2 regions of the Clostridium sp. BJN0001 genome follow, and region 1 is predicted to be linked to the other one. Evidence: predicted binding sites of a transcription regulator. Region 1 holds the regulator's gene; the other holds the start of a gene.

Region 1 (10,130 bases):
ACACGGCTCGCTGTTCTATGTCTTGTTCCTGTTTCTGTTGTAGAAATTGATTGACTTGGAAGAAGCTGAACATTTGCACAAACTATTTTTCTTAAATCTTCAGTTATTATAATTGCTCCATCCATTTTGGCTAATTCATAAATATATGAAGGCGAATAATCTATATTTAAACTAAATCCACCATCAACCATATTCATTACTTCTTCGCTGGCTCCAATTACAATAAGTCCTCCAGTCTTTGCCCTTAAAATATTTTCAAGTCCTTCCCTCAAAATGGTTCCAGGACAAAGTATTTTGAGCATGTTTTTGATATTAATACTTTTTTCTAGTCTCATCACCACTCACCATTCTTTAAAAAATTTTATTTACAGCTTCTCTTATATCAGATACTCCTATGATATTTATATCTGAGCATTTCAATTTAGCAGCATTTCTTTTAGAAATAACTACATTTTCAAAACCCATCTTTACAGCTTCTTTAATAAGCCTTTCCGAAAACGGTACAGGACGTATTTCACCTGTAAGACCTATTTCACCTATAAATATAGTTTTATCAATAGAAAAAAGTTTATTTCTTGCACTCGAAATAAGAGAAACCGCTATACCAAGGTCTGCTGCTGTTCCGTCTATATTCATTCCACCTACAGCATTTACATAAACATCCTTGTTAAAGAAGTGAATTCTTAATTTTTTCTCAAGTACAGCTAAAATAAGACTTAATCTGTGATTATCTACACCTATTGAAGTTCTTCTTGGAATAGCCATATTTGTTTCAGTAACAAGTGCCTGAAGTTCTATTAAAATAGGCCTTGTTCCTTCCATAATTCCAATAACCGCTGAACCATCCTTATTACACTCTACATCTTCAATAAAATAAGCAGATGGATCTTTTACTTCATTAAGTCCATTTTCCTTCATCTCAAAAACACCTATTTCACTCGTAGTTCCAAATCTGTTTTTCATAGTTCTTAATATTCTATATTCTCCACTTCTTTCTCCTTCGAAATAAAGAACTGTATCTACCATATGTTCAAGAACTCTTGGACCTGCAAGCTCTCCATTTTTAGTAACGTGTGCAACAAGAAAAATTGGGATATTATTTCTTTTACATATTCGCATTATCGTGTTAACACATTCTTTTACCTGTGAAACACTGCCTGGTGCAGAAGTAAGCGTTTCTTTATACATTGTCTGAACAGAATCTACAATTACAAACTTTGGATTTATATTACTTATATGAGATGCAACTATATCAAGGTTTGTTTCAGATACAATAAACAGTTCACTGCTCATCGTCTTTAATCTGTCGCCTCTAATTTTTATCTGTTCCTCTGATTCCTCTCCAGATACATATAATACTGTGCCATATTTTGAAGCTATATTATCTGCAGTCTGAAGCAAAATAGTTGATTTTCCGATACCTGGTTCTCCCGATATAAGAGTAAGAGACCCCCTGACAAGTCCTCCTCCAAGTACCCTGTTAAGTTCCTCTATCCCAGTATCATATCTTTGTTTATCTCCAGATTCTATATCTACGATACTTTTTGGTTTATTAATGTTTGAAATAGTATCATAATTAAGTTTTTTATCTTGTTTATTATCCTGTATTGCTTCTTCGTTAAACGTATTCCACTCTTTGCATTCAGGGCATCTTCCGAGCCATTTTATTGATTCATATCCACAATTTTGGCATACAAATAACGTACTTTTTTTTGCCATACATAATCCTTCCTTATAAAGTATGATATCTACTATATTTTATAATAACATAAAAAATACTCCTATAATATTATATTTTTGAAATATTATTTTTTTTTAATAAATTATTAATGAATATATTTTATTTTTCTGCAAAGACTAAATTATATGTTCTGAAAGGGGTGATTAACTTGTCAAATAGAAAAGATACAGATATAACATTTCACAACGTTCTTCATGATAATAATGTAACCGCTCTAAGCAGTTTATATTCAAATCTTTATTCAGAAAACGTAGTTGATAATTTTATTTACAATTCAAATATAAATAATCCAAAAGTTATAAAATAAAAACATAAAAGTGGAATAAGATTTTATCTCTTGTTCCACTTTATTTTATCTATACTTTTTCAAAAACGAGTTTACTATCTGATTCGGTTACATTAACATTATCACCAAGTCTAATATTTCCTTCAAGTATTTCTTCGCTAAGTCTATCTTCTACTTCTTTTATTATTATTCTTCTTAAAGGTCTTGCACCATAATCAAGATCTATTCCCTTATTTAAAAGGAACTTTTTGCTATCATCTTTAAAATTAAGATAAATATTTCTCTTTTTAAGTCTTTCCTTAACTGATGAAAGCATAAGCTCTACTATCTTCGTCATATTATCAGAAGTAAGTTTGTGAAATACTATAGTGTCATCAATTCTATTAATGAATTCTGGTTTGAATTTCTTTTTCAATTCTCCAATAACATTTTCTTTCATCTTTTCATAGTCAGCTTTGCTATTTTCTGCTGCACTAAAACCTAATGTATTTTGTCTTCTTATATCATGTGCACCTATATTTGATGTCATTATTATAATAGTATTTTTGAAACTTACCATTTTACCTTTACCATCTGTAAGTCTTCCATCATCCATAATCTGAAGGAGTATATTGAATATATCTGAATGTGCTTTTTCTATTTCATCAAGAAGAACAATCGAATATGGTTTTCTTCTTACTGCTTCTGTGAGCTGTCCGCCTTCATCATATCCTACGTATCCAGGAGGCGCCCCTATAAGTTTTGCAACAGAATGACTCTCCATATATTCTGACATATCAATTCTTATTATATTATCTTCGCTGCCAAACATTGCTTCTGCAAGTGCTTTTGAAAGTTCTGTCTTTCCAACACCTGTAGGTCCTAGGAATATAAAACTTCCAATTGGTCTTGATGGATCTTTTATTCCTACTCTTGCTCTTCTTACTGCTCTTGATATAGACTCTACAGCTTCATCCTGTCCTATAACTCTCTTGTGAAGAATTTCTTCAAGTTTTAAAAGTTTCTCACTTTCTTTTTCTGTTAACTTTTGAACAGGTATTCCAGTCCAGTTTGACACAACAGAAGCTATGCTGTCTTCTGTAACCATAAGTGTTTTTGCTTGATTTTTTGTATTCCATTCCTTTTTTAAATCTGCAAGCTTTTGCTTTAAATTATTCTGTTTATCTCTAAGAGCTGCTGCCTTTTCAAAATCCTGCATATTAACAGCTTCTTCTTTTTCTTTAGAAATATCTATTATAGATTCTTCTATGTTTTTAAGATCAGGAGGCATTGTAAGATTTTTTATTCTTACCATAGCACACCCTTCATCAATAAGGTCAATTGCCTTATCTGGCATAAATCTATCTTGAATATATCTTTCTGATAAATCAACAGCTGTCTTTAAAGACTCTTCTGTAATCTTTACTTTATGATGTTCTTCATATTTTTCTTTTAATCCTCTAAGAATTTCTAATGTCTCTTCCTTTGTAGGCTCCCCTACCATGACCTGTTGAAATCTTCTTTCAAGTGCTGGATCTTTTTCTATATATTTTCTATATTCTTCAATTGTTGTTGCTCCTATGCACTGAATTTCTCCTCTTGCAAGAGCAGGTTTTAATATATTAGATGCATCTATAGCACCTTCTGCATTTCCAGCTCCAATTATAGTATGGATTTCATCAATAAATATTATTATATCTTTATTCTTTATGAGTTCATCCATTATTTTTTTAAGTCTTTCTTCGAACTCTCCTCTGTATTTTGCTCCTGCTATAATTGACGTCATATCAAGGGATATTACTCTTTTATTCCTCAAACTTTCAGGAATATCTCCCTGAACTATTCTCTGTGCGAGTCCTTCAACGACTGCTGTTTTTCCAACTCCAGCCTCTCCAATTAAACACGGATTATTTTTTATTCTTCTAAGAAGTATTTCAAGTACTCTTTCATTCTCCTTTTCTCTACCAATAACCGGATCAAGCATTTCTTTCTCTGCCATATCAGTTAAATCGCATCCATATTTATCTAAAAGAGGAGTATTATCTTTCTTTTTGCTGTCAGAGTTTTCTAAATCTTCTTCTTTATCTTCATAATTCTTAGACAAAAAGATGTGCAATTCATCAATAGCCTCATAAAAATCAAATTGAAGATTCTTTAAAATTGTATATCCCATTCCTTCATTCTGCTTAAACAAAGCTAAAAGAATATGTTCTGGGCTTACAAAATTGTGTTTCAATTTTTTAGCTTCACCATAGCTTTCATCTAATAATCTTTTTGTTCTTGGTGTGAGAAGAATGCTGTCTTGGCTACTCATTATCTCCCCATATCCAAGATACTTCTCGATCATTTCTCGAATATTCTCTATTGTAACGCCATATTTATTTAAAAGTTTTGCAGAATAACCTTTTTCCCTCAAAATTCCAATAAGTATATGTTCAGTACCTACATATCCATGCTTAAAAGCTTCAGACTCCTCTTCTGCTTTAAGTATTACATCTCGTGCTCTCTCGGTTAATCTACTTTCCTCCATATAAATACCTCCTTGTTTATAATAATTATATGAGCATTTTTTTTACAATCTGCGCTCTTTCATAATTCATTCTTCTTTTATCAAGTTTTTCATCAAAATTGCTTTGAACAGACTTATCATCTGTACTTAGAAGAATTTTATTAATCTTGCTTTTATCTATATCCAAAAGAGAAACTTCTACACCAAATCTTACTGCAGATAAAAGTTTTACTGTTTCTTCTTCTTCAAGCATAATAGCGCTTGAAAGAACTGCATATGCACGCATTATTTTATCTTGCAGTTCATACTTCGTCTTCAAAAAAAGTTCTTCACGCATTGTCTGCTCCAGTGCCAAAATCTCAATAATGCTCTCTTTTAAATTACCTATTATATCATTTTCTTTTATTCCTAATGTATATCTATTAGAAATCTCAAATAAATCTCCATATGGCTTATTATCCTTTTGATATTTACTTCTAAATATTATTCCTTTTCTTACAAGTGAATTTTTTATTTCTGATGTCTTTTTGTTTAAAACAATACATGGCAGATGCATAAGAGCAGATATATGCATTCCAGTTCCAACATCATTAGCAGAAGCAGTTAAATATCCAAGTTTTGAATCAAAAGCATATGAATAATCTCTTTCAATAATATTATCAATATTATCTGCATTATTATAAATTTCTTCAAAATTTAATCCAGCTGTCGCAATCTGAATTTTTACATTATCTTGTTCATTTAAAATTATGCTTAAAGTTTCATCTTCATTTACTATAATTGATGTTTTTTCTCTATTTCTTAAAGAATTTTCTGTGATAATCTGTTTTCTTAAATATTCATCTATTTTATAAGGATCTTCAGTTGAAAGATCTACTAATTGAAAATCCTGATTTTGAAAATTATTATTTATAGTACAATATACATTATTGACTATTTTCTTACATTCTAAACTATTCATTTTAGTTGGAAAAGAGTTTTTTTCAAAATTTCTAGAAAGTGTCACTTTACTATTTAAAATCAGACTTCTTGTATCTCCATTAAAATCAATCCAATTTTCCATCCTGATCATCCTCTCTTTGACCTAAACTTTCATCTAACTGTACTTGTTTTATAATTGCTGTTTCAAGTTCTTTTATCTCATCACGTACAACAGCTGCTTTTTCATATTCTTCTGATACTACATATTCCTGCATTTTCTTTCTAAGCTGCTGAAGATTTTCTCTTCTTGAAATTGTTTTTTTAGCATATTTGGGGACTTTGCCTATATGTGATGTACCTCTTTGTTTATTAATTTCAGATTCAATTTCGTTTTTAAATACTCTATAACAAGTGCTGCATCCAAGCTTTTTCGTATTTTTGTATTCATCATACGTAAGTCCACACTTAGGACATATAAGAGTCCTGCTTTCAGGCATACTCTCTTTGCTGCTGCCAGATATAAATCCTGTTAGAATATTAGATAAAGGAGAGCCTTCTCCTGATATCATTGCATCTAATGAAGGTATCCCATAAATTTCTTTTGCACATTCTTCACAAAGCCATGTTTCCTGTTTCTTTCCATTTACTATTTTAACTATATTTATTCTAGCTTCTCTTTTTTTGCATTTTTCACATAACATTTCTATCCCACCTTTACGATAAAATTACCATTATCATTCCTTTTAGTATGTCTGCACGCACTTTGTTTCTGTCTCCAGCATTGCAGAGGCTTCTATCATTTATTGCTATCTTCATAATATTATATTCATTTTCTTTAATAATTTGAGATTCAAGAAGACTATTAAGAATTGCAAGTCCATTATGATACGTTATGGTATCGCCTATGCTCTCACTTATTATCTTCTCACGTTCATTTGAATTATCATATTCAAGTTGCTTTATTGCAATGTGTCCTCCTCCACCTCTTTTACTTTCTATAAGATATCCTTTATCATAACTGAATCTTGTAGTAAGAACATAATTAATCTGAGATGGTGCACACTGAAATTGGTCAGCAAGCTCATTTCTTTGAATGAAAACAGTGTTCTCATTACTTTCATTAAACATCTCTTTTATAAATTCTTCAATAATATCTGAAAGTCTTGCCATAATATTAACCACCTATCATTTTTGTTTTTGACTTACTTTGACCTTTGTTATATTATACTACATTTTTTATAATCTTTAAATATTATATTCAATTATACTTAATTCTTGATTATTTTCAAGAACTATTGTTAATACTATTAATAAATAAAATTAAAGTACGAGGTGCTATATGCAGATTACATGGTATGGGCATTCATGTTTTTTAATAAAAAATTTATATGGTAAAAGAATCCTCATAGATCCATTTCCTCCTGAACCTAATTATAATTATTTATATCCAAAATGTGATCTAATAACCATAAGTCATAATCATATTTATAATTCATATATAAACGAAATAAATAAAACAACAAAAATAATAAACCAGCCTGAAACTTTTTCTAACAGTTTTTGTGAAATTTCAGGATACAGTACATATCACGATCAAAATAACGGATTAAAGAGAGGTTCAGTTATTATTTATAAATATACTATTGATAACATAACTTTATGTCATTTGAGTGATACTGGCTGCATTCCAAATGAAAAAATACTTAAAAGTATTAAAAATACTGATATTCTTTTTATTCCAATAGGCGGTCAGTTTACTCTTGATGGTTTTAAAGCTTCTATTCTGTGCAGCATTATAAATGCTAAATTTATAATTCCTATGAATTATAAAACAGAAATAGGTCCTTCATTTTTAAATCCAATAAAGGATTTTATAATAAATATGAAAAATATAAAAAAAATAAACTCAAATTCAGTAGATATTACTTTTGAAGACATAAAATCTTTATCTGAACCTGTAGTTCTTCTATTTAATATTAATAAAAAGTAAAAGCACAGGAATTTATCCTGTGCTTCACATAGAAATATTTCATATTTCTGCTATACTATGCCTGTTCTGGTGCTCCAACTGGACAAGTAGTAGCGCATGTTCCACAATCAATACAAGCATCTGCATCAATAACGTATTGAGTATCTCCTTGGCTGATTGCTCCTACTGGACATTCTGCAGCACATGAACCACAGCTTATACATGAATCATTAATCTTATATGCCATTCTAAAAACACCTCCTAAAATTTATATTTAACCATTCCTATTTTATCATGTATTTCAATATTTTTAAAGCCTAAATACTATTAAAATTTTAAATAATAAAATTTATGTTTATTCGTTTTTAATAAGTTGTTTTATAAGTTTTTTATCTTCTTCACTATCAACCTCAAGCTTTATTTTTGAATCAGCTACCTGATCTTCATATTTGCCTGATACAAGCTCTATATCTTTTAAACTATATTCCTTTAATAGTTCTTCATTTTTTACAGTTATTTTAACTTTAACTTGTTCTTTAACAATTGAATTTGAAACTACCTGACCTGTTCCATCTGGAGTCTTTACTATTGAGTCTACCCTTGGCATCTTTTTTCTTATGCTTTCATATGTACTTTGTTCATAATTTAAGCAACACATAAGTCTTCCACAGATACCTGATATTTTAGTAGGATTTAATGATAGATTCTGTTCTTTCGCCATCTTTATGGATACTGATGCAAAATCTCCTAAAAATAATGAGCAGCACATTCTCCTTCCACATGGTCCTATTCCTCCTACCATCTTGGCTTCGTCTCGTACTCCTATCTGTCTTAACTCAATTCTTGTCTTGAATATTGTAGCAAGATCTTTTACAAGTTCTCTAAAATCTATTCTACCATCTGCTGTAAAATAAAAAATAACTTTATGATTATCAAATGTATATTCAACATCAATAAGTTTCATCAAAAGCTTATGTTGCTTTATTTTCTTTATACATATCTCCATTGCATCTTTTTCTTTTGCTATGTTTTCCTTATGTTTTTTGAAATCATTTTTATCAGCTATTCTCATAACACATTTCAAAGATGCTACTATAGATGATTCATCAATTTCCTTTTGGCCAATAACGCATTCACCAAATTCTACTCCTCTAGCTGTCTCTACTATTACATTGTCTCCTTTTTTCACATCTAAGTGATTTGGACTAAAGTAATAAATTTTTCCAACTTTTTTAAATCGTACTCCAATTACTTTTACCATTAATTATACCTCCGCAAATTTAATAAACAGTACATTTAACGTAACTAAATAATTTGTATTATTCTTAAAATTATCCCTTGCTTGTTCTATACTTTTTAAAATTCCATTCATCTTTTTTAATGATATTTTTCTCGAAATATCTTTTATACTATCAAACTTATCAGAATTAATTAGTAAATCATCATCATTTACTTCTTTACAAAATATTATATCTCGTGAAAAACTCAATACAATATCTAATAATTCCATTTTCTTATCATTGAGTTCTTCTATTTTCTTCGTATAAACAACTGCGAAATCATTTTTCTTTTGTATTATGTCATAAAACATATCTATTGTAAAATCTCTAAGTATTTTTAAATTATTATCATTTAGAAACCTATCAACTTTTCCAGGCACACCCATGCTATATGCTATTGCCGCTTTTTTCTCAGAGATTTCAGTTTCTTTATACATTATATTAATATATTCTTGAATATCACTTTTTGAAAGAGGAGTTAATTTATAAATCTCACATCGTGACTTTATTGTATCTAAAATGCTCTCTAGTGAATCAGTAAGCAAAATAAGGAAAATTCCATATGGCGGCTCTTCAATTGTTTTTAATAACGCATTCTGTGCTTCTACTGTCATAAGCTCACATTTATATAAAATAATAACTTTTCTATCGCCTTCATAAGGCTTTTTATTTGTTTCTTCAAGCACACTTCTAACATTAGAGACTCCAAAAGATTTAGATTTTGGATAATATTTAATTAAATCTGCACATTCTTCCACATCACGATTTAAGATAGCCGATGCCATTTTCGTAGCAATAATGCTCTTTCCTATACCATCAACCCCTGTTATAAGAGCAGCATGAGAAAAAGAATCTGTCTGCTTTCTTATATTTATAAGTTCTATAATGGATTTATGACCAATTATTTCCCTCAATATTCTAATCTCCTAAAAATCATATTTTTATAAACTGATCTACATCTAATATAAATATTGTAGCTCCACCTACATTTATTTGCACAGGATATTGATTCATAAATGCCCCTTCATTTGATGAAAGCGAAGAAGGAGTTATCATCATTTCCTTTCTTTCTTTACATATATCTTTTATTATTTTAAGAACATTTTTAACCTCGTCCTCTTTAACACCAGTCATAAGTGTAGTATTTCCAGATTTTAAAAATCCTCCTGTTGTAGAAAGCTTAGTAACTCTATAATTTTCATCTGTTAATGTTTCAATAACATCGCTTGCATCATCATCCTGAACTATAGCTATTATTAATTTCATAAATTACGCCCCTTAAATATAAATTTCATTTATACTATTTTACCATAAAATAAAAGCTATTTTCTATCTTTAAATAATTTAGATTCTATTATACCTTTTATTTCTGATACTATTTCTAAAGGCGACTTCGAAGCGTCTATTTTTACCATTCTGTCTTTATTATTCTGATAAATAATATC
Region 2 (10,130 bases), 620 kb from region 1:
TCTTTTTTTAAACTTCTGTTTTATCTAATATAAGTCTTAAAGCCATATTAGCTTCGTGATTTGCTGCAATTGAAACTCTTGGAGCCATAAGGCCTTCATTTATCTTTGCCTCATTTTTTAAATCCCCACATATGTAGAGTCTTTCATTAATTTTTTTAGTGCATATCGTATTATTTGAATAAAAACCTGCCATGCCTGAAGCTGTAATTATTTTGGGCTTTTTTGTCTGAAGAAGTGTTTCCTGAACAAGTACAGCTTTATTCTGTGGTGAATCAAATCCTTCGATAACTATATCCATATCATTAAACAATTCAAAAACATTATCCTTACTTACAAAAGAGTCAACGCTATCTACTTTTATAAATGGATTTATATCATGAAGTATATTTTTTAATGCCATGCATTTTTTCATTCCTATATCTTTTATAAAATACTGCTGTCTATTAAGATTACTTGGTTCTACCACATCAAAATCAATAATTTTTAAATATCCTACACCAATTCTTGCAAGAGAAATCGCACATGTTGAGCCAAGACCTCCAAGTCCTGCTATTGCAACTTTAGCTTTTTTTAAAGCTTCATGAACTTTGGGAGTATGCCTTGCTATCATAAGATTTTCAATTTCTTCTTTTTTAGGAATTTCTCCTCTTTTTATAAGTGTTATCCTATCATTTTCTTTTATCTTTCTGTCTTGCTTAACAGGAAAACCATTATAAATTACTATATCCGCATCTTTTTTATACTTTTCTCTTATTTGAAATAATGTAAGATTATCATCATTTAATTGAGCACTTTTTTCATTTACTATAAATTTCAACTTTCTGCCCCCACTTTTTATCAGCCTCCTGCAACGAAACTTATTACTTCAATTGAATTTTCATCATTAAGAGCAAACTTATCATACTGCTCTTTTGGAATTATTTTTTTATCAATCTCAATTACTATCTTGTCCTTATTAAGTTCATAGTGATGTATCAAATCAGTTACTACTTTCATATTACCTATTGGTACATTTTTACCATTAACTTTCATCTTTCTCCCCCTTTCACTTTTTATTTAAACTAAATTCTCGTTCCACAATAAAAAAAGGACCCGTTACACCGAACGGATCCTATAAATTCATAATACACATTAAATTTATTTATTGCTTCCCTACGGTGGTATTAGCCACATCAGGTTTAAAAGAGTTAAAGCTTTATAAGCTTCTCTCAGCCGATCTTATCGGCACCCCTAGCCTTTATTCTATTATTTAGCTTTTACAATTATCATTGTACTACTTATTTTTACATTTATCAACTATTTTATGCTAATTTTGAAAATTGTATCCTTATCTCCTGAAAAAGCTACAGTGTCTCCAGCATGTAAAGTAACAGTATTTATTCTTGAAATATAGCTTGCATTTTTGCACTGTCCAAGCTCATCATATAAGAAAAATGAACTATTTTCAGGAGTTTCAACTGTAAGCTCTTTTCCCTCTAATTTTTGAGGTACATTAAAATATTTTGTATACCCATTATCATTAATAGTTACACTATCTAAATACTGACTTAAATTATAAATTCCATTAGATGAAACATATAAATATGAATTTGAACTTAAATATTCAAGTGAATGATCCATATAGAAATTATAATCTGCCTGATCTCTTCCAAGTATAAATGGAATCTTTGCTATAGATACTGCATTATCTTTATCTATTATCTTATGTCCAACAGTATATCCTTTTAATGCATCATTATATGGTAATGAAGTTTTATTGAGTAATCTAACATAATTTTCCGAATCATATTTTTCATTTACAAGAAAATATGATTTACTGCTTCTCTTAAGCCATGCATTTTTAACATCATCTGATATATTATTTTCATCTACTTTTTGCATTGAATACTGATCTAATTTAAGTCTTCCTATATTTCCACAGTCCTGATCTGTAATAGATTCAACATATGTCTCTCCATTTTTTTCTTTTACAAATTTAATTTTTTCGTTTCCATCTTCTGATGTGAAATATCCATCGCTTGTATAATTGTATGAATATTTTAATCCAGGAACTGATGGACATGTAATTACAAGTTTATTATCTTCAATATCCACATTGCAGTTAGTTGTATTTAAATTGTAAAGTCCTTTATATGACTGCATTTCACTAGGTATTGAAACTGCATCTGATGAAGTAAAATCTTTTTCCTCTTTTATTTCAGATATTGTCCCTTTTTCTTTTAGATATTTTAAAATAATAGTAGATGCAAGCATTTCATCTGTTGTAGATGACGATCCTGATGATAAAACTGCGCATGATATATTATTATCCGGAAGGACTATAAATCCTGCATGATAATGATATGTGTCTCCTCCTTTACACAATGCTTTTATTCCATACTCATTGAATGGATTAAATTTTACACTGTCCCATCCTAAACCATAAGATAATATATTGTCATCACTGCTCTTAGGCCATGCTCCATTTAAACATTCTTCATTCTCCATCTTATTTAAAGTATCATCTGTTAAAACTTTATTTTCATTCATAAATATCTTTGAAAATCTGCATAAATCTTCAGCTGTAGAATAGATTCCTCCTGCTGCTGACATATTTAAATTATCATCTGGCAAATCATCATCGCTATTTCCTAAATATATCTTTGCAAGATTTTCTCTATCAAAATTATCATCAGGCATTTTAGTATTTAAAAGATTTAAATTATCTGAAAAATTTTCTTTTACATACTTATTAAATTTCATTCCTGATACTCTCTCAACAAGAATTTGAGCTAAAGTAAATCCATCATTACAATAAACAGAGAATTCTCCTGGATCTGCCTTAAGCCTCTGATTTTTTAATTCTGATAAAAACGAATTATATGAGCTTTGATCATTATCTCCATATAAAAGAGCATTATATAAAGTTCCACCCATAAGACCTGATGAATGATTAAGAAGCATTCTTACTGTTATTTTCTTATATCTTTCATCTTTCATCTGAAAATCCTTTATATAATCTGTAACGGGATTATCAAGATTTACTTTTCCATCCTGCATAAGCTTCATAACAGAAGCTGTCACAAACATCTTACTTACAGAACCTATTCCATACATAGTATTACTATCTATATCTTTTTTACCAAGAGAATTTTTACTAAATACTCCTGCATCATTTGAAATAATAATATTTCCTCCATCATAAAGAGCATACTGAAGACTTGTTGAATATTTATCATTAAAATCCTTCGCTAAATCCTTTATTTCGGAATCAAATTTTTCATAAGTATTACTCTGTGATATTTGATTTTCTAAACCAGTATATGTTTTTTCTGAAGCATATACCGCTGAAGATGACATACCTGATGCAAAAAATCCAGCAATAATTAACGCTATAATTTTCCTTTTCATATTAATTTACCCCCATAATCATGTATTGTTTTTCTTTTGTTTTTTCATAAGTAAGCTGATAGCATTAAAACATATCTATATTATACATCTAAAAGAATTATTAACCAATTGTTATATATCTTAATATTATCTTAAAAATTTTTTGATAAAATTTTAACGAAATTTATTGAAAAATTATATATACGTGCTAAAATATTGAGTGTCAGTATTCTTTTTAGAAACTGAACGGAAATTAAATATATATTTTTTCCGAATTATATCCATTATTAAGGAATAAGAACGGAGGTATTTTCTTATGGAAAATAGTAATTTAAAAACAAAATTCTCAGTAAAACAGATGACAATTGTAGGAATGTTGTCTGCTATCTCAATCTTTTTAGGCCTTACAGGGCTTGGTTTTATACCTCTTCCAGGTATGAAAGCAACTATAATGCATGTTCCTGTTATCATAGGAGCTATAGTTGAAGGTCCAATTGTCGGGTCTCTTGTCGGACTTGTATTTGGTCTCTTTTCAATGTATCAAGCTTTCACAGCACCATCACCAACCGCATTTGTATTTTGGAATCCAATAATTGCAGTGCTTCCAAGAATATTAATAGGTATTGTTTCTTATTATGTCTATAAAGGTGTTAAATTTTCAATAAAGAAAAAGTCAATTGCAATAGCATGCGCTGCTTTATGTGGAACTTTAACAAACACTGCTGGTGTACTCGGTTTTTCTTACTTAATCTATGCAGCAAAATATGCTGTAGCTTTAGGTCTTACTGCAGCTCAAGGAGGATACGCTATCTTTATGATTGGTGTAACAAACGGAATCCCAGAAGCTATAGTAAGTGTAATAATTTCAGTTCCAGTAGTTCTTACAATTTTAAAAATGAGAAATAGGTAATGAAGGTGTACTAATGAAAGAAATAAAAATCACCGATATTGAAGGAATAAAATTAGGACATGCCCAAGATGAAAAAGGTATAACAGGATGTACAGTTATTTTATGTGAAAATGGTGCAACTGGCGGTGTTGAAGTTCGTGGAGGTTCTCCAGGAACACGTGAAACAGACCTTTTAAATCCAGTTGAAATGGTTCAAAAAATACACGCTGTTGTACTCTCTGGCGGAAGTGCATTTGGACTTGATGCTGCAAGCGGAGTTATGAATTATCTTGAAAATAAAAATGTTGGATTTGATGTTTCAGTTGCAAAAGTTCCAATTGTCTGTGAAGCTGTTTTATTTGATCTTATAATTGGAAGCCCCAAAATACGACCCGATTTCAAAATGGGCAAAAAAGCATGTATTAATGCTGAAACTTTTAAAGATACGATAAACGGTAACATTGGTGCAGGATATGGTGCAACTGTTGGAAAATATTTAGGTCCTTCTTATTCAATGAAAGGCGGTCTTGGAACATATGCAGTTAAATGCGGAAATCTAGAAGTTGGAGCTGTAGTTTCAGTAAACTGTCTTGGAGATGTTGTAGATCCTAAAAACCTTGAGTTTATAGCAGGAGCTTTTGATAGAAAAAAATCTGAATTTTTAAATACAGAAAAATTAATAATCGAAAATCTTGAAAATCCTAAAGATCCTTTTAAAGGCAATACAACCATTGGTGCAATTATAACTAATGCATACTTTACAAAAGCTCAGGCAAATAAAGTTGCATCTATGGCTCATAATGGCTATGGAAGAACAATGCGTCCAGCTCATACTATGTTTGATGGCGACACAATTTTTACTATGGCAACTAATAAAGTACAAGCAGATACAACAACTGTTGGAATGCTTGCTGCTAGAGTAATGGAAAAAGCTGTTATAAACGCTGTTAAGAGCGCTTCTTCACTTGATGGATATCTTGCTTTTAAAGATTTATAATTATTCCAATATTGGTCAATAATTAAATATATTCCTCCACTTTCATAGATTATATTTTTGCGATTTGCACAATATAATACTGCAAGGTGGAAATAACACCTCGCAAAAATTTACTAAAATCAGAGGAGGAATATGTTATGGCAAATTCATCATTAGTACCTGAAGCAAAACAAGGATTATCAAAATTCAAAAATGAAATAGCAAGTGAAATGGGTGTCCCATTTACTGACTATAACGGAAATCTTTCTTCTAAACAATGCGGAAGCGTTGGAGGAGAAATGGTTAAAAGAATGGTACAGCAATACGAATCTGGCATAAAATAATATTTCTCGCGAGATGTACCATTAAGTAAATTGAAAGCCGTTCTTAAATCTAATAATTTAAGAACGGCTTTCTTCTTTTATTTTTATTTTAATTTTCAGCTTCTACAAGCTCTGGAAGAATTTCTATTTCTCCATTATTCTCTTGAACTTTAACTTTTGAACCATAATATAAATCACCTTTTATTATCATTTTAGCTAATGTGTTTTCTATTACGTTTTGGATATATCTTCTAAGTGGTCTTGCACCATATATAGGATCATATCCTTCTTTTGCCATAAGTGTCTTTGCTCCATCTGTAACTTCTATTTTAATATTCTTCTCTTGAAGTCTTGTTGAAACTTCCTTAATAAATATATCTATTATCTTCTTGATTCCGCTTTCTGTAAGAGGTTTAAACATTATGATGTCATCAACTCTGTTTAAAAATTCTGGTTTAAATCTAGCTTTAAGATCATTCATTACCATTTTTCTTATTTCAGGTTCTACAGAATCTTCACTCTTATTTTCAAGTAAATGTCCACTTCCTATATTTGATGTCATAATTATAATTGTATTTTTAAAATCAACTGTATTTCCTTTATTGTCTGTAAGTCTACCATCATCAAGTATCTGAAGGAAAATATTAAATACATCAGGATGAGCTTTTTCAATTTCATCAAATAGTATTACGCTATATGGATGTCTTCTTACAGCTTCAGTAAGCTGACCACCTTCATCATATCCTACATATCCTGGAGGTGCTCCAACAAGTCTTGATACTGAATGTTTCTCCATATATTCAGACATATCAATTCTTACTATATTCTCTTCAGAATCAAATAAATTTCTTGCAAGAGTCTTAGCAAGTTCTGTCTTACCAACTCCTGTAGGTCCAAGGAATATAAATGAACCTATTGGTCTATTTATATCTTTAAGTCCTGCTCTTGCTCTTAGTATTGCATTTGTAACAGAAGTTACTGCTTCGCTCTGTCCAATAACTCTCTTTTCCATCTGGTCTTCAAGTTTTAAAAGCTTTTCTCTTTCGCCTTCCATTAAATTGCTTACAGGTATTCCAGTCCATTTTGAAAGCACTTCTGAGATTTCTTGTTCTGTAACTTCTTCTTTTAAAAGAGCACCTTCATAATTATTTTTAAGTTCCTCTTCTTTTTTCTTTATCTCTTCTTCGATTTTAGGTATTTTGCTATATTGAATTTCTGCTACTTTATTGTAATCAAAATTTCTCTGTGCAGTTTCAATTTCTCCTCTTGCCTCATCAAGTCTGCTCTTTAAATCTTTAATAAATTTAATCTGCTCTTTTTCTTTTGTATATTTAGCTGTCATTTCATCATTTTTTTCTTTTAATTCAGCGAGTTCTTTTTCTAAAGCTTTAAGTCTTTTCTTTGAGCCTTCATCTTTTTCTTTAACTAAAGCCTCTTTTTCAATTTCGCCTTTAAATATTTTTCTTCTGATTTCATCAAGTTCTGTAGGTACTGAATCTATTTCAGACCTTATCATTGCACCAGCTTCATCAATTAAATCAATTGCCTTATCTGGAAGAAATCTTCCTTGAATATATCTATTTGAAAGCTTTGCAGCTGCAACTATAGCAGTATCATGAATTCTTACACCATGATGTATCTCAAACCTTTCTTTAAGACCTCTTAATATTGCAATTGTATCTTCAACTGTTGGTTCATCAACAATTACTGTCTGAAATCTTCTTTCAAGTGCCTTATCTTTTTCAATATATTTTCTATATTCATCAAAAGTTGTAGCACCTATGCAGTGAAGTTCTCCTCTTGCAAGTAGAGGTTTTATAAGATTTCCTGCATCCATTGCACCATCAGTTTTTCCTGCTCCTACAATTGTATGAATTTCATCTATAAATAAAAGTATTTTTCCTTCACTAGACTGAACTTCTTTAAGTACAGCTTTAAGTCTTTCCTCAAATTCTCCTCTGTACTTTGCTCCTGCAATTAGTGAACCCATATCAAGTGAAAATACTATTTTATCCTTTAACCCTTCTGGAACATCGCCTCTTACTATTCTCTCTGCAAGTCCTTCTATAATTGCTGTTTTACCAACACCAGGCTGACCAATTAGTACAGGATTATTTTTTGTTCTTCTTGATAGAATTCTTATAGTTCTTCTTATTTCCTCATCTCGACCTATTACTGGATCAAGCTTATGCTTTTTAGCTAATGAAGTAAGATTTGTTCCATATTTTAAAAGTGCATCATATGTTCCTTCTGGATCTTGACTTTCAACCTTCTGGCTTCCTCGTACATCACGAAGAACTTTTAAAAATAAATCTTTTGTTACATTATACTGATTTAATATCTTTAAAACATCAGTATTAGAATGAGCATCCATTATTGCAAGCATAAGATGCTCAACGCTTATATATGAGTCTTCAAATTTCTTTGCAATTTCTTCTGCTTTATTTAAAACCTCATCTACTTTTCTTGTAATATATACTCCCTGAGTATCGGCTCCATTTCCTGTTACCTTAACCATATTATCAAGAGTATCATTTACAGATTTTTTCATCTGCTCAACATTTACGCCCATTTTAGTAAATATATTAGGAACAAGTCCATCTTCTTGATTTATAAGACTGCTAAAAAGATGAATTAAATCAATCTGCTGAGACTTATATTTTACAGCAATGCTATTTGCATCACTTAAAGCCTGTTGTACTCTTAATGTCATTTTATCAACATTCATAAATGTTCCCTCCTTAAAGCTTAATCTCTTAAGCATTCATTCTTTATTATTTCTTTATCTGAAATTATAATACCATAAAGGTCAAAGAAAGTCAAAGATAAATTTTCTATTTTATTTATGCAAAATAAAAAAGGTAGAAAACATAATTTTCCACCTTTTTGTTTATATAGTAAATGTTAGATTAAAGTATTTTAAAGAATCTTTTACATTTCCCATCTTATAATATAATTCTCCAAGATCAAGATATCTCTTTTTTCGCTGTTCTCTATTTCCAAATTTCATCAAAATATCTAATGATAAATTCATGTATTTTTCTGCCTTTTCATACTTTTTAAGATTCTCTAAAGCTCTACTCTTTAGATAATAAATGTTTTCTATAAGTTCTCTATTTTGTGTAATTATTATATCGTCAATTGTGGTTTCAATTATGTCATATGCCATATTATATTCTTTATATTTTAAACATAATTTTATAAAATCAAAATTAAATGGAATTGTTTCTTCACTCTTTAAGTCTTTTAAAATGTCTCTTGCTTCATTTATTTCTATAACTGCTTGATCATTTAGATATGATATAAAGTAATATTTCGCATAATTAAGTTTTGAATATATTATGCTAATTTTGTCATTCTTTATATAACTATATGATTTTTCTTTAAACTTTAATGATTCATCACTATTAAGAAGTATGCATAATTCTGAATATTTCTGATAAATTCTAGTTTTAAGAATTGTATTTTCAAGTTTCTCAACATCATTTATAATCGGTTTTAATATAGAAAATGCCGTTTCATATTTTGAAAGATTCTGATAACATACAGCTTTTTTATAGCTTATATCTATTTCTGATACAAAATCAAGTTTATAAGAATTTTTCTCACATAATTCATCTATTTTTTCATAATAAATTATTGCGTCTTTATACTCTTCAGTTTCTATTAAAAATTCTCCCATATCATTATAATAAATAAAAGTACTCTCATTTGAATTATTCTTCTGATATAAATTATAATATCCTGAAATTATGACTTGAACATTTTTTATCATATTGTTTTCTATGTAATATTTAAAAAGCATATGCATCAGCTCAAATGCAAGATCATAATACTTATACTTTATCGCATAATCATAATTATCTTTTAGTTCAGATTCTAAATTAAGATTAAATTTAAAATTCTTCTTATATTCTTCTATATTACTTTTTATCTGATCATATGAGTCCTGAATCAAATAATCATAATCAATTTCTAATTTTTGAGATATATATTTTAATATATCTTTATCTGCTTTAACCTTATCGTTCTCTATACAACTCATCTTAGCTATTGAAATTTTTGTCCCACATAATTTCTTAAGCGTTATATTTTTGAAGATTCTTATTCTCCTTATCTTTTCTCCCACTGAATAAATATCCATCTTTTGCACCCTATTCCCTAATCATGTTCTTTTATAATATTATAATATTTAATGCCATTTTCTAAATAAGTTTTAGCTTTTTCTTCATCTTCTCTGTCAATATAATGCTTTCCAATTCTCATAGACAACTCGAAAGCTTCATTTATCTTATCATTTTCTTCAGCATATCCTAAACATTCAATTAATCCGTGAATGTTATCATAATTTCCATTTATATTGTCAATAGTCTGACGCATAACTTCACACTTTATATTAAGCTCAATATCATCTTTACTAAGATGTGACTCAATTTCATCTAATATTTCACTAGATTTATCTATATCTTTTATGCTTAAATACGCTTTTGCAATTTCAATAAGATTATTATTCTTTTCTTTATAATTTTCACAGTAGTTATTGCTATATTTTTTAGATACTTCAAGATGTTTT

Evidence for each region. The regulator CtsR, encoded in region 1, represses protease genes until heat stress. The targets are predictions, from matches to a motif close to AAGGTCAANNAAGGTCAAAT.
Region 2: clpB (ATP-dependent chaperone ClpB) is a predicted target of CtsR. The motif match lies at 8,363-8,382, and genes of this name have one in related genera.

Annotation. Positions count from the first base shown of each region.
Region 1 covers NZ_CP094971.1:194,035-204,164, reverse strand. Annotated here, with positions in the region: gene disA (DNA integrity scanning diadenylate cyclase DisA) at 1-335, opposite strand, end outside; gene radA (DNA repair protein RadA) at 352-1,719, opposite strand; gene MTX53_RS00970 (hypothetical protein) at 1,890-2,048, shown strand; gene MTX53_RS00965 (ATP-dependent Clp protease ATP-binding subunit) at 2,098-4,536, opposite strand; gene MTX53_RS00960 (ATP--guanido phosphotransferase) at 4,562-5,578, opposite strand; gene MTX53_RS00955 (UvrB/UvrC motif-containing protein) at 5,562-6,137, opposite strand; gene MTX53_RS00950 (CtsR family transcriptional regulator) at 6,151-6,606, opposite strand; gene MTX53_RS00945 (MBL fold metallo-hydrolase) at 6,776-7,426, shown strand; gene MTX53_RS00940 (4Fe-4S binding protein) at 7,482-7,652, opposite strand; gene MTX53_RS00935 (stage 0 sporulation family protein) at 7,761-8,666, opposite strand; gene MTX53_RS00930 (DNA polymerase III subunit delta') at 8,670-9,599, opposite strand; gene MTX53_RS00925 (cyclic-di-AMP receptor) at 9,619-9,951, opposite strand; gene tmk (dTMP kinase) at 10,008-10,130, opposite strand, start outside.
Region 2 covers NZ_CP094971.1:812,965-823,094, reverse strand. Annotated here, with positions in the region: gene thiF (sulfur carrier protein ThiS adenylyltransferase ThiF) at 8-817, opposite strand; gene thiS (sulfur carrier protein ThiS) at 838-1,032, opposite strand; TPP riboswitch at 1,133-1,242, opposite strand; gene MTX53_RS03880 (serine hydrolase domain-containing protein) at 1,297-3,390, opposite strand; gene MTX53_RS03875 (ECF transporter S component) at 3,686-4,279, shown strand; gene MTX53_RS03870 (P1 family peptidase) at 4,293-5,255, shown strand; gene MTX53_RS03865 (alpha/beta-type small acid-soluble spore protein) at 5,393-5,578, shown strand; gene clpB (ATP-dependent chaperone ClpB) at 5,667-8,285, opposite strand; gene MTX53_RS03855 (transcriptional regulator) at 8,448-9,701, opposite strand; gene MTX53_RS03850 (helix-turn-helix transcriptional regulator) at 9,719-10,130, opposite strand, start outside.